DNA from 2 places in the Photobacterium sp. HL06 genome. Region 2 is predicted to be linked to the other one. Evidence: riboswitches for the same ligand, from Rfam matches in the RefSeq annotation. Region 2 holds a riboswitch; the other holds the start of a gene.

Region 1 (4,188 bases), 530 kb from region 2:
CCGGTAAGAGTACGTTGCTCAAGGTACTGTGTGGGGAAATCGATGCAGGCGGCGAAGTGTCCTTCTTCGGTAAAGCACGTAATGAATTCAAGCAGGCAAAGCTTGCCAAGCACTTAGGTGTATTGCCACAGCACAGCAATTTGAGTTTTGCTTTTACCGCACAAGAAGTGGTAGAGCTCGGTAGCCTGCCACTGCAAATACCCAATGTGCAAACCAAAACAATCGCCACTGAGAAAATGAAGCTTGTTGATGTGCTGTCGCTCAAAAATCGGCTCTACCCTTCCCTATCCGGCGGTGAAAAGCAACGGGTGCACTATGCACGGGTGCTTACCCAGTTAAGCCAGGCAGGCAAGCAGTGTATGCTGATGCTCGACGAACCGACCTCGGCGCTCGATCTCGCCCACCAGCATAGAACTCTGCAAGTCGCCCGAGGCCTTGCGCAATCGGGGGCTGCCGTGATCGTAGTGATCCATGATCTGAACCTAGCGGCTCAATATGCTGATCGCCTTGTTATTATCAATGAAGGTAAGATCCAGGCTGATGGTCCCCCCCGACAAGCATTACAGAAAGACACGATCAGCCGAGTCTATGGCTGGCCCGTACACATCGGCGAGCACCCAACCGATAACTATCCTGTTGTGATGCCTGCGATCTCGTCTGCAGAGTTATCAAAAGCAGTATAAGTTAATCCTATTTTAGCAGGACAGCCTCAGCCCAAAAGCTGAGGTTTTTTACTTGCCAGAAAGCAAAATCATCGAACCAGATTGCACGTCATATGCACTAAATTGTTGTAAAATTGCGGTGAGTTTGTTGATATCTATCAAGAATTACAGGGTTGGGATACAGAAACGTTGCACTGTGCGCTACACTCAGTAGAATGTGAACGCAAGCGATTACACAATGCAACGTCGGGAAAGACGAGAGAACAAGGCCGCTCGTGACTGAAGCGGCTTTTTGGCGTTTTTGTACGCTGTACCAAACAGAACAATTATCTGGATACAGTCAGATAATTACTCTGTTTGGTACTTTCAATTACAAGTGATTATGAAATGGTCGGCTCTGACCTCTGATCTTAAATTATTAGAAGAATAAGTATGGCAACGATTAAAGATGTTGCACGTATGGCTGGTGTATCAACCACAACAGTTTCTCACGTGATCAACAAAACACGCTTTGTTGCAGAAGCAACACAGAAAAAAGTATTAGCGGCCGTAGATGAACTAAATTACGCGCCAAGTGCTGTTGCGCGAAGCCTAAAATGTAACACAACCCGCACCATCGGCATGCTGGTAACCAAGTCTACCAATCCATTCTTTGCCGAAGTGGTCCATGGGGTTGAAGAGCATTGCTATGGCCAAGGCTACACCCTGATCCTATGCAATACTGAAGGTAACCTAGATAAGCAACGTGACTATCTACGCATGCTCGCTGAAAAGCGTGTAGATGGCCTATTGGTAATGTGTTCTGACTTGGACGAGAAGCTGCTTGAACTCCTTGAGCGCAAGAAAGACTTACCAATGGTGATCATGGACTGGGGCCCGGAAAGCCCGCATACGGATAAAATTCAGGATAATGCAGAGCTCGGCGGCTACGTTGCAACCAAGTACTTTATCGAACACGGCCACACTAAAATTGGTTGCCTGTCAGGCCACTCAGACAAATCGACCTGCCAAGAACGTCTGAAGGGCTTTTATAAAGCGATGGGTGAAGCGCAGCTTAGTGTCAATGAAGACTGGCTGCTTGAAGGTGATTTCGAGTGTGAGTCAGCGGTTATCGCCGCCAATAAGTTCATTGAAATGAAAGAGCGCCCGACAGCAATTTTCTGCTTTAACGATATTATGGCAATGGCGCTGATCAGTACTTTCGAGCAGGCAGGCATACGCGTTCCTGATGATATTTCAATTATTGGCTATGACAACATCGACTTGGCACCGTACTTCTCTCCGCCCCTGACGACGATTCACCAGCCTAAGCGCCGCCTGGGCAAAACGGCGATTGAGATCCTGATGGAACGAGTCAAAGATAAAGAACATGAACGCCGTATTTTTGAGATGGCACCAGAACTGGTTGTTCGCAAGTCAGTCAAAGACTTGAACGCCTAATCAACCAAGTCGCAACCCATAGAAACCGATATTACTTATCGGTTTTTTTATGTCTTAAATGACGGTTGTGATGCATTGATTTTGAGGCAAATATATTTTTTGCCACTAAAAACATAGACATATTTATTGAAGCAATATCACACTTTTAAAAGTGGGAGCAAGTTCAAAAATATTATATGGGATATGCTTATTAAGTCACGAACAAGGCAAACCTCCCGAAAGGGTGGGACGCAAAGCTTCCGGCCTAAAAGTGGTTAGTTTTTCAACAACTAAGTCTCTTATGGTAGCGGGGTCGCCGATGGATCTAGCAAAAAGTCATGTCATGAATCCTGACATTATCCTGACATAACTTTTTTGTGAAATTTGCTAATCTGAAATCCTCGCTCTGTTGTTAGGTGACCCAAGAAATATTTCACCGAGAAGAAGCATGGACAAACCAGTACTTAAAGAATCATTACGATTATTCAGTTGTTTCGAGAATGTAAAGTCTCGCTCAATGTTTGGTGGCTTTGGCATTTTCGCGGGTGAAACTATGTTTGCACTCGTGGTAAATGACAAGTTACACCTTCGTGCAAATGCCGAAAATGAAAAAGAATTTAAAAAAGCAGGGCTTACACCTTATGTGTATAAAAAGCGCGGCTTTCCTGTTGTAACTAAGCACTACGCTATTCCAGAAGAATGGTGGAGTGAACCCGATAAAATTCTTTGCCAAGCTAAGCGTTCCTTTACTGCCGCCAAACAAGATAAAGAAACCAAAAGCAAATCAGGCCCAAGTCGTATTAAAGACTTACCAAACCTCCGTTTAGCCAACGAACGTATGCTGAAAAAAGCAGGTATTACTACGGTTGACGAGCTCTTTGAAGCCGGTGCCCTGAATGCTTACAAGGCGTTACAGCAGTCTCACCAGGAGTCGGTCAATATCGAGTTGCTATGGGCCTTAGAAGGTGCCGTAAGTGGCCAGCATTGGTCGGTCATTACTCAGCAACGCCGCTCAGAGCTCCTATCTGAGTTGCCATAGGTTAGAGACATCGATAAAAAAGAGGTGCTATGCACCTCTTTTTATTATCTGCACTCAAATACACACCCAAGACCAGTGAAATTAAGCACATTGCCGAACGAGCATATTGGTTTCGTTGTAAATTTATGCCCTCTCTTATGACAATTTTTTGTCATAGAACGTCAAATATTGATACCTCTCACAAAGCTGTTCATAAATGCATCAATATCCTTTTCTTCAATATCGGCATTAGTAGAATGAGGCTGTCGTTCACACAGGAGGTTGTCATGCACTGTTCCAAGCCTTTTCCTGGACAAGCAGACCAGATGTTCAAAGACAAGTTTTGCAAGTGGCCAAAGCTCATGCGTGCTCTGGTGATAATTAGCCTGATCCCCCCCTTTGCAATCTTGTTTATGGTTTATAGGCAACTTGCTCCGGTGGCAGCCCTTGACGATGCACTTACCCTCACGGCAGGTTTCAACCTATTATTGCTTTTCTGGGGGTTATTACTGAAAATCCGCTCAAGAAAGTACTGGTATCGCAACTACCATATTGGTAAAACCATGCTCCTAGCAATGCTACCTGTCATTGCATCCGGCTATATACTACTATCGCAACCGGATGTTCCGGATATGGCCAAACAACAGAAAACCCAAGCTGTTCATATTTCGCTCAACTAATAGAATTTAAAGAATTTTTTCGATTTCCTGAAATTTTCTTGCCCGTTATTCGGTCTCTGTCTCATACCAATCTAGTATTTTACCCGATCATTGCATCGATTAGATTGATATACTCGCTGTAGCATAAATTACAGCCAGACAGGCATCATTAAGGGGCTCATGTGCGTATTCCAGCCAAACAACATTATTCTTTTCTTATCAAGCCACTTCTTTGGCTGCAAAAGCGCCATTATGGCAACGTGCTAAACCCGGCATTGCTCTGGGGGCGACGTCCTACCCTATTCTGGCTTGTCGCTGGATTTTTCGGCTACCTCGATCGCAAGTCCTCCCCCGTAACACCCGTTGTCCGATCCTTAGTCTGCGTCCGGGTGTCACAGCTCAATGACTGCGCGTTTTGTGTCGATGCCAA
Region 2 (4,188 bases):
GGCAGTGTAACCATGATTGACGTGGCGAAAAGCTAGTTGAAGTTTGGTTAATGTGGCCAACCCGGATGCAGGGTGGCCACGTTGCCTTTCAGGGGAATACCGATGGCAATGACAATGGATGTAGCAGAAGTACCGACTGATAGCCTGCAAGTCTCGGTGGGTGGTTTCTCCAGTGCAGGATGTCGGGAAGCCAATCAGGATGCCTTCGCAGTGAAGCACTCACCGCGAAAAAGCGTAGTGAAGTATAAAGGGGTAGTGGCGTGTATTGCCGATGGTGTTAGCTGCAGTGATCACGGGCAGCAGGCGAGCCATACCAGCGTCACCCAGTTTATTGATGATTATTACAGTACGCCAGATAGCTGGGGGGTGAGAAAAGCAGCGGCGAAGGTGTTAACTAGCCTCAATAGTTGGCTCTATCATCATGGAAAGCACAGTGATCTACGGCACAACGGCTTAGTGAGCACGTTCAGCAGTGTGATTGTCAAATCCAATACCGCGCATTTGATCCATGTTGGCGATAGCCGTATTTACCGCTACCGACGTGGAAACCTTACTCAGCTCACTCAAGATCACAGCCGAAAGCAAGGGGGGAAAAGTCACTTTTTAACCCGTGCGCTGGGTATGGATAGCCGGCTTGATGTGGATTACAAGCAAGAGCCCGTTGAAGTAGACGATGTGTTGGTACTTACCACAGATGGCCTTCATGATTGGTTGACGAAGCAAGAATTAGAGGGGCTGTTGTCGAGAGCGGAACTGGCCGCGGAAGAACTGGCACATTTGATTGTCCAGTATGCCCAGAAAAATGGCAGCGATGATAATCTAACCTGCCTGCTGGTAAAAATTGATTCGCTTCCACAAGAGAACCTTCAGGAGACGAGTCGGGAATTAACCCAAAGGGTCATTCCCCCCGTATTGGCTGAAGGGAATACGATCGATCAATACGAGATCATCAGAGTGCTCCATAGCGGGACCCGGAGCCATGTCTATTTGGCCAGAAGCCATTTCGACCAAAAACGCTATGTGTTAAAAGCACCGTCGCCAAACTTTTCAGAAGATCTTGTTTATCTGCAAGGGTTTATTCGAGAAGGTTGGGTTGGCAGGCAGATCAGCCATTCTTCGATAATGAAAATACATCGTTATGCGGATTCATCTCCTTTCTTGTACCATGTTTGCGATTATGTGGAAGGAAAAACCCTCAGGCAGTGGATGATTGATAATCCTAGACCGAGCTTAGAAAAAGTCCGAGAAATTGCTTCTGAATTAATTAAACCAATTCGATTCTTTCAGCGAATGGGGATTGTGCACCGTGACTTAAAACCTGAGAACATAATATTAACCGAGAATGGGAAAGCTGTTTTTATCGACTTTGGTACTGCTCAGGTTGAAGGGTTTGATGAGATTGCCGGAGCTATAAAGGAAGACGTACCTGTTGGCGCAACAGATTATATTGCACCTGAATACCTGGCTGGTGAAAAAGCAACGGCTTATTCAGATTTGTTTTCGGTTGGGGTTATTGTTTATGAAATGCTGACAGGGGATATTCCGTACAAGGCTCAATGTTCACAGGTGTTTGATAGACAAAAGACTCGGCATTACGATTATATTTCAGCTATTCAGTTTAGACCTGACTTACCTGCCTGGCTGGATTTGGTATTAAAAAAAGTATGCCACCCTTCACCAAAGATCCGCTACCAGGTGATATCTGAGTTTATTCAGGATCTATCGACACCTAACCAAAAAATACTCAGTGAGTTGAAAGAATCGCCATTAATCCAACGTAATCCACTACGCTTTTGGAAGCTAATGGTTTTAGTATTAGTGGTTATTGTTAGTATTGAAACATACATTATTGCTCTTGGTTAGCCATTACCTATTGGTTGCGGGAATGAACTAATGGGTAATAATAGCTAAGCGGGTCATCTGATATTTCAATAAGTTGCCTGTGTGGTATCCTTTTGAGTTATAAAGGTGATTTTTCACTAATAAAAATTAAATAGTATTGGGACGATGATTCCATTATTTAATTACAGTTTTTGATAACTGAAACGTTATGCCTATAAATACCCTGTCAGCTAAAGGCAAAGGTTCTGAAAAGATCTGACGCAAAACTACCGGCCTAAAGAAATAGTGATCTCATCGGATGTGTTTGTTATTTATATGGCAGCGGAGTTACCTGGTAGGAATAAAAAGCAGTAGTAAGTTTGCCTCCAAATAGCTGGCTTCCCATACATTCAATTGGAAGCTAATAAAATGAAAAAAATAATGACTCTTTCCTTTGCAGCAAGCTCTGTGCTGGCTGCATTAATCCCAATTCACGCGAGTGCTCATGGCTGGGCTGACTTTCCAAAAGCGCGTCAGGTGATTTGCCAGGAAGATGGCGGTCACTGGGGAGCATCAGATGGTTCACAAATCCCAAACGAAGCCTGCCGGGCTTCATTTCAAGAATCAGGCACCTATCCTGTCGTTCAGGTCAATGAGTTTGCCACTTTGGTGAAAGACTACACCAATATGGATGCGGTAAAGGCGGCTGTTAAGGATGGCCTGATTTGTTCTGGTGGCGATGAGCGAAAAAGCGGTATGAGTGTTGCCTCTCAACATTGGCAGCGAACAGACATGCAGGCAGGTGAAACCTTTACCTTGAAGTACCGCGCGACGGCACCTCATAATCCGAGCCATTGGCAAATATACCTGACTAAACCGGGCTATAACGCGGCACATAGCCGCTTGGATTGGGATGATCTTGAGTTGATCCAGGAATTTGGCAACATAGAAAAGATCAATGTTGATGGTGGTAACTACTATTACATGGATGTCACTTTGCCAGCTGGCCGGGCAGGTGAGGCGACACTCGTTACCCGGTGGCAGCGTGATGATCCTGCCGGCGAAGGCTTCTATAACTGTAGTGACATTAAGTTTGACGGTGATGCTCCATTGCCAGAGTGGTCACCTCTTGGGGCATTTGTTAAACCGGGTGTGACTGCTGAGGAGGGTGATAACATCTGGTTCCGTATTTTCTCTGCGCAGGGCAACCAAGAGCTCGTGTCTGAAAAGCTGTTGGTTACAGCAGCCAACCAAGATGTCAATGCCTGGTCTTATGAGCTGGCACAACAAGTGAATCAAAAGCACAGTGCGATAGTACAGGTTGGTATTGAACAAGCTTCTGGTGAGATCGTATATGCCCCAAGTGATCTGTATGCCAACAAGGTGTTTGTGGCCAACGCCAATTATAGCTATGCGCTAGATGTGCGTGATGGCGATGTGATTGAGCCAGAGCCAATTGTTGTGGGAGGGCTGAAATCTGAGTATACCCAGAATAGTGAAGGCTTGGCTGTTATCGAAGCAGAAGTTCATTCTGAAGGGCGTTACCGGATCGACATGAAGCTGGTTGATAGTGCGGGCGAACAGGCTGCCTATGGCAGTGGTGTTGTTGATAATAGCCAAATTGCGGTGACAATGTTCTCACCTTATACCGGTGATTTTACAGTTGAAATCTATGCGGCAGAGCAAGATGCTCAGCCTAAATTGATTGAATCGAAATCTATCACTATCAAAGAGCAATCCGGCTCTGGTGATTACGACTATGTTTATCCCGATGGTATTGGCCAGTATGTACCAGGCGAGACAATCGTTCTAGGCCGAGATGGCAATACTTACCAGTGCCGTCCTTACCCTGAAGGTGGCTGGTGCAATATCAACTCAGCGATCCACTACGAACCAGGATTTGGTTCGGCATGGCAAGATGCCTGGATCCTTCAATAAGACTGATTGATATATGAAACACTAATGAAAGCGCTGACATTGTTCGGCGCTTTTTTTTGTGCGTTGCTTCCCATTTTTTCACCCCAATATATGACGATATGAAAGATAATGTTTCTGTCAATAAACAATAAGGCAGTATTTTATAGAGAAAAGGTGATCAAATTCAAAAAATACAACGTGAATGTGTTAGTGCGTTTCATAACTTGTCCGAGATCAAATTGTTGCACATTTTGACAGTGTTAGATATTAGCACCTAGCCCAAACGGGGTATTCAAGATACTCATTACAGGTAACGGGTTAACCCATTGCAAATTGGGTAGTCTAGCCGGTTAAAGTAATTAGTATTTGATAATTATGGAGAATCAACATGAGTAGTGCATTTTTTATCCCAACAGTAAACCTAATGGGTGCAGGCTGCCTAACTGAAGC

Evidence for each region. Region 2 has a riboswitch for cyclic di-GMP ahead of AC51G0_RS05615 (lytic polysaccharide monooxygenase). Riboswitches for the same ligand answer to the same signal wherever they lie in the genome.
Region 1: another riboswitch for cyclic di-GMP. It lies ahead of AC51G0_RS07960 (TfoX/Sxy family DNA transformation protein); the one in region 2 lies ahead of AC51G0_RS05615 (lytic polysaccharide monooxygenase).

Annotation. Positions count from the first base shown of each region.
Region 1 covers NZ_CM183914.1:1,674,143-1,678,330, reverse strand. The annotation lists gene AC51G0_RS07970 (heme ABC transporter ATP-binding protein) at 1-683, shown strand, start outside; gene purR (HTH-type transcriptional repressor PurR) at 1,095-2,102, shown strand; cyclic di-GMP riboswitch class I at 2,298-2,402, shown strand; gene AC51G0_RS07960 (TfoX/Sxy family DNA transformation protein) at 2,530-3,120, shown strand; gene AC51G0_RS07955 (hypothetical protein) at 3,387-3,779, shown strand; gene AC51G0_RS07950 (carboxymuconolactone decarboxylase family protein) at 3,941-4,188, shown strand, end outside.
Region 2 covers NZ_CM183914.1:1,139,816-1,144,003, forward strand. The annotation lists gene AC51G0_RS05605 (NarK family nitrate/nitrite MFS transporter) at 1-36, shown strand, start outside; gene AC51G0_RS05610 (bifunctional protein-serine/threonine kinase/phosphatase) at 103-1,863, shown strand; cyclic di-GMP riboswitch class I at 2,068-2,177, shown strand; gene AC51G0_RS05615 (lytic polysaccharide monooxygenase) at 2,251-3,759, shown strand; gene yiaY (L-threonine dehydrogenase) at 4,127-4,188, shown strand, end outside.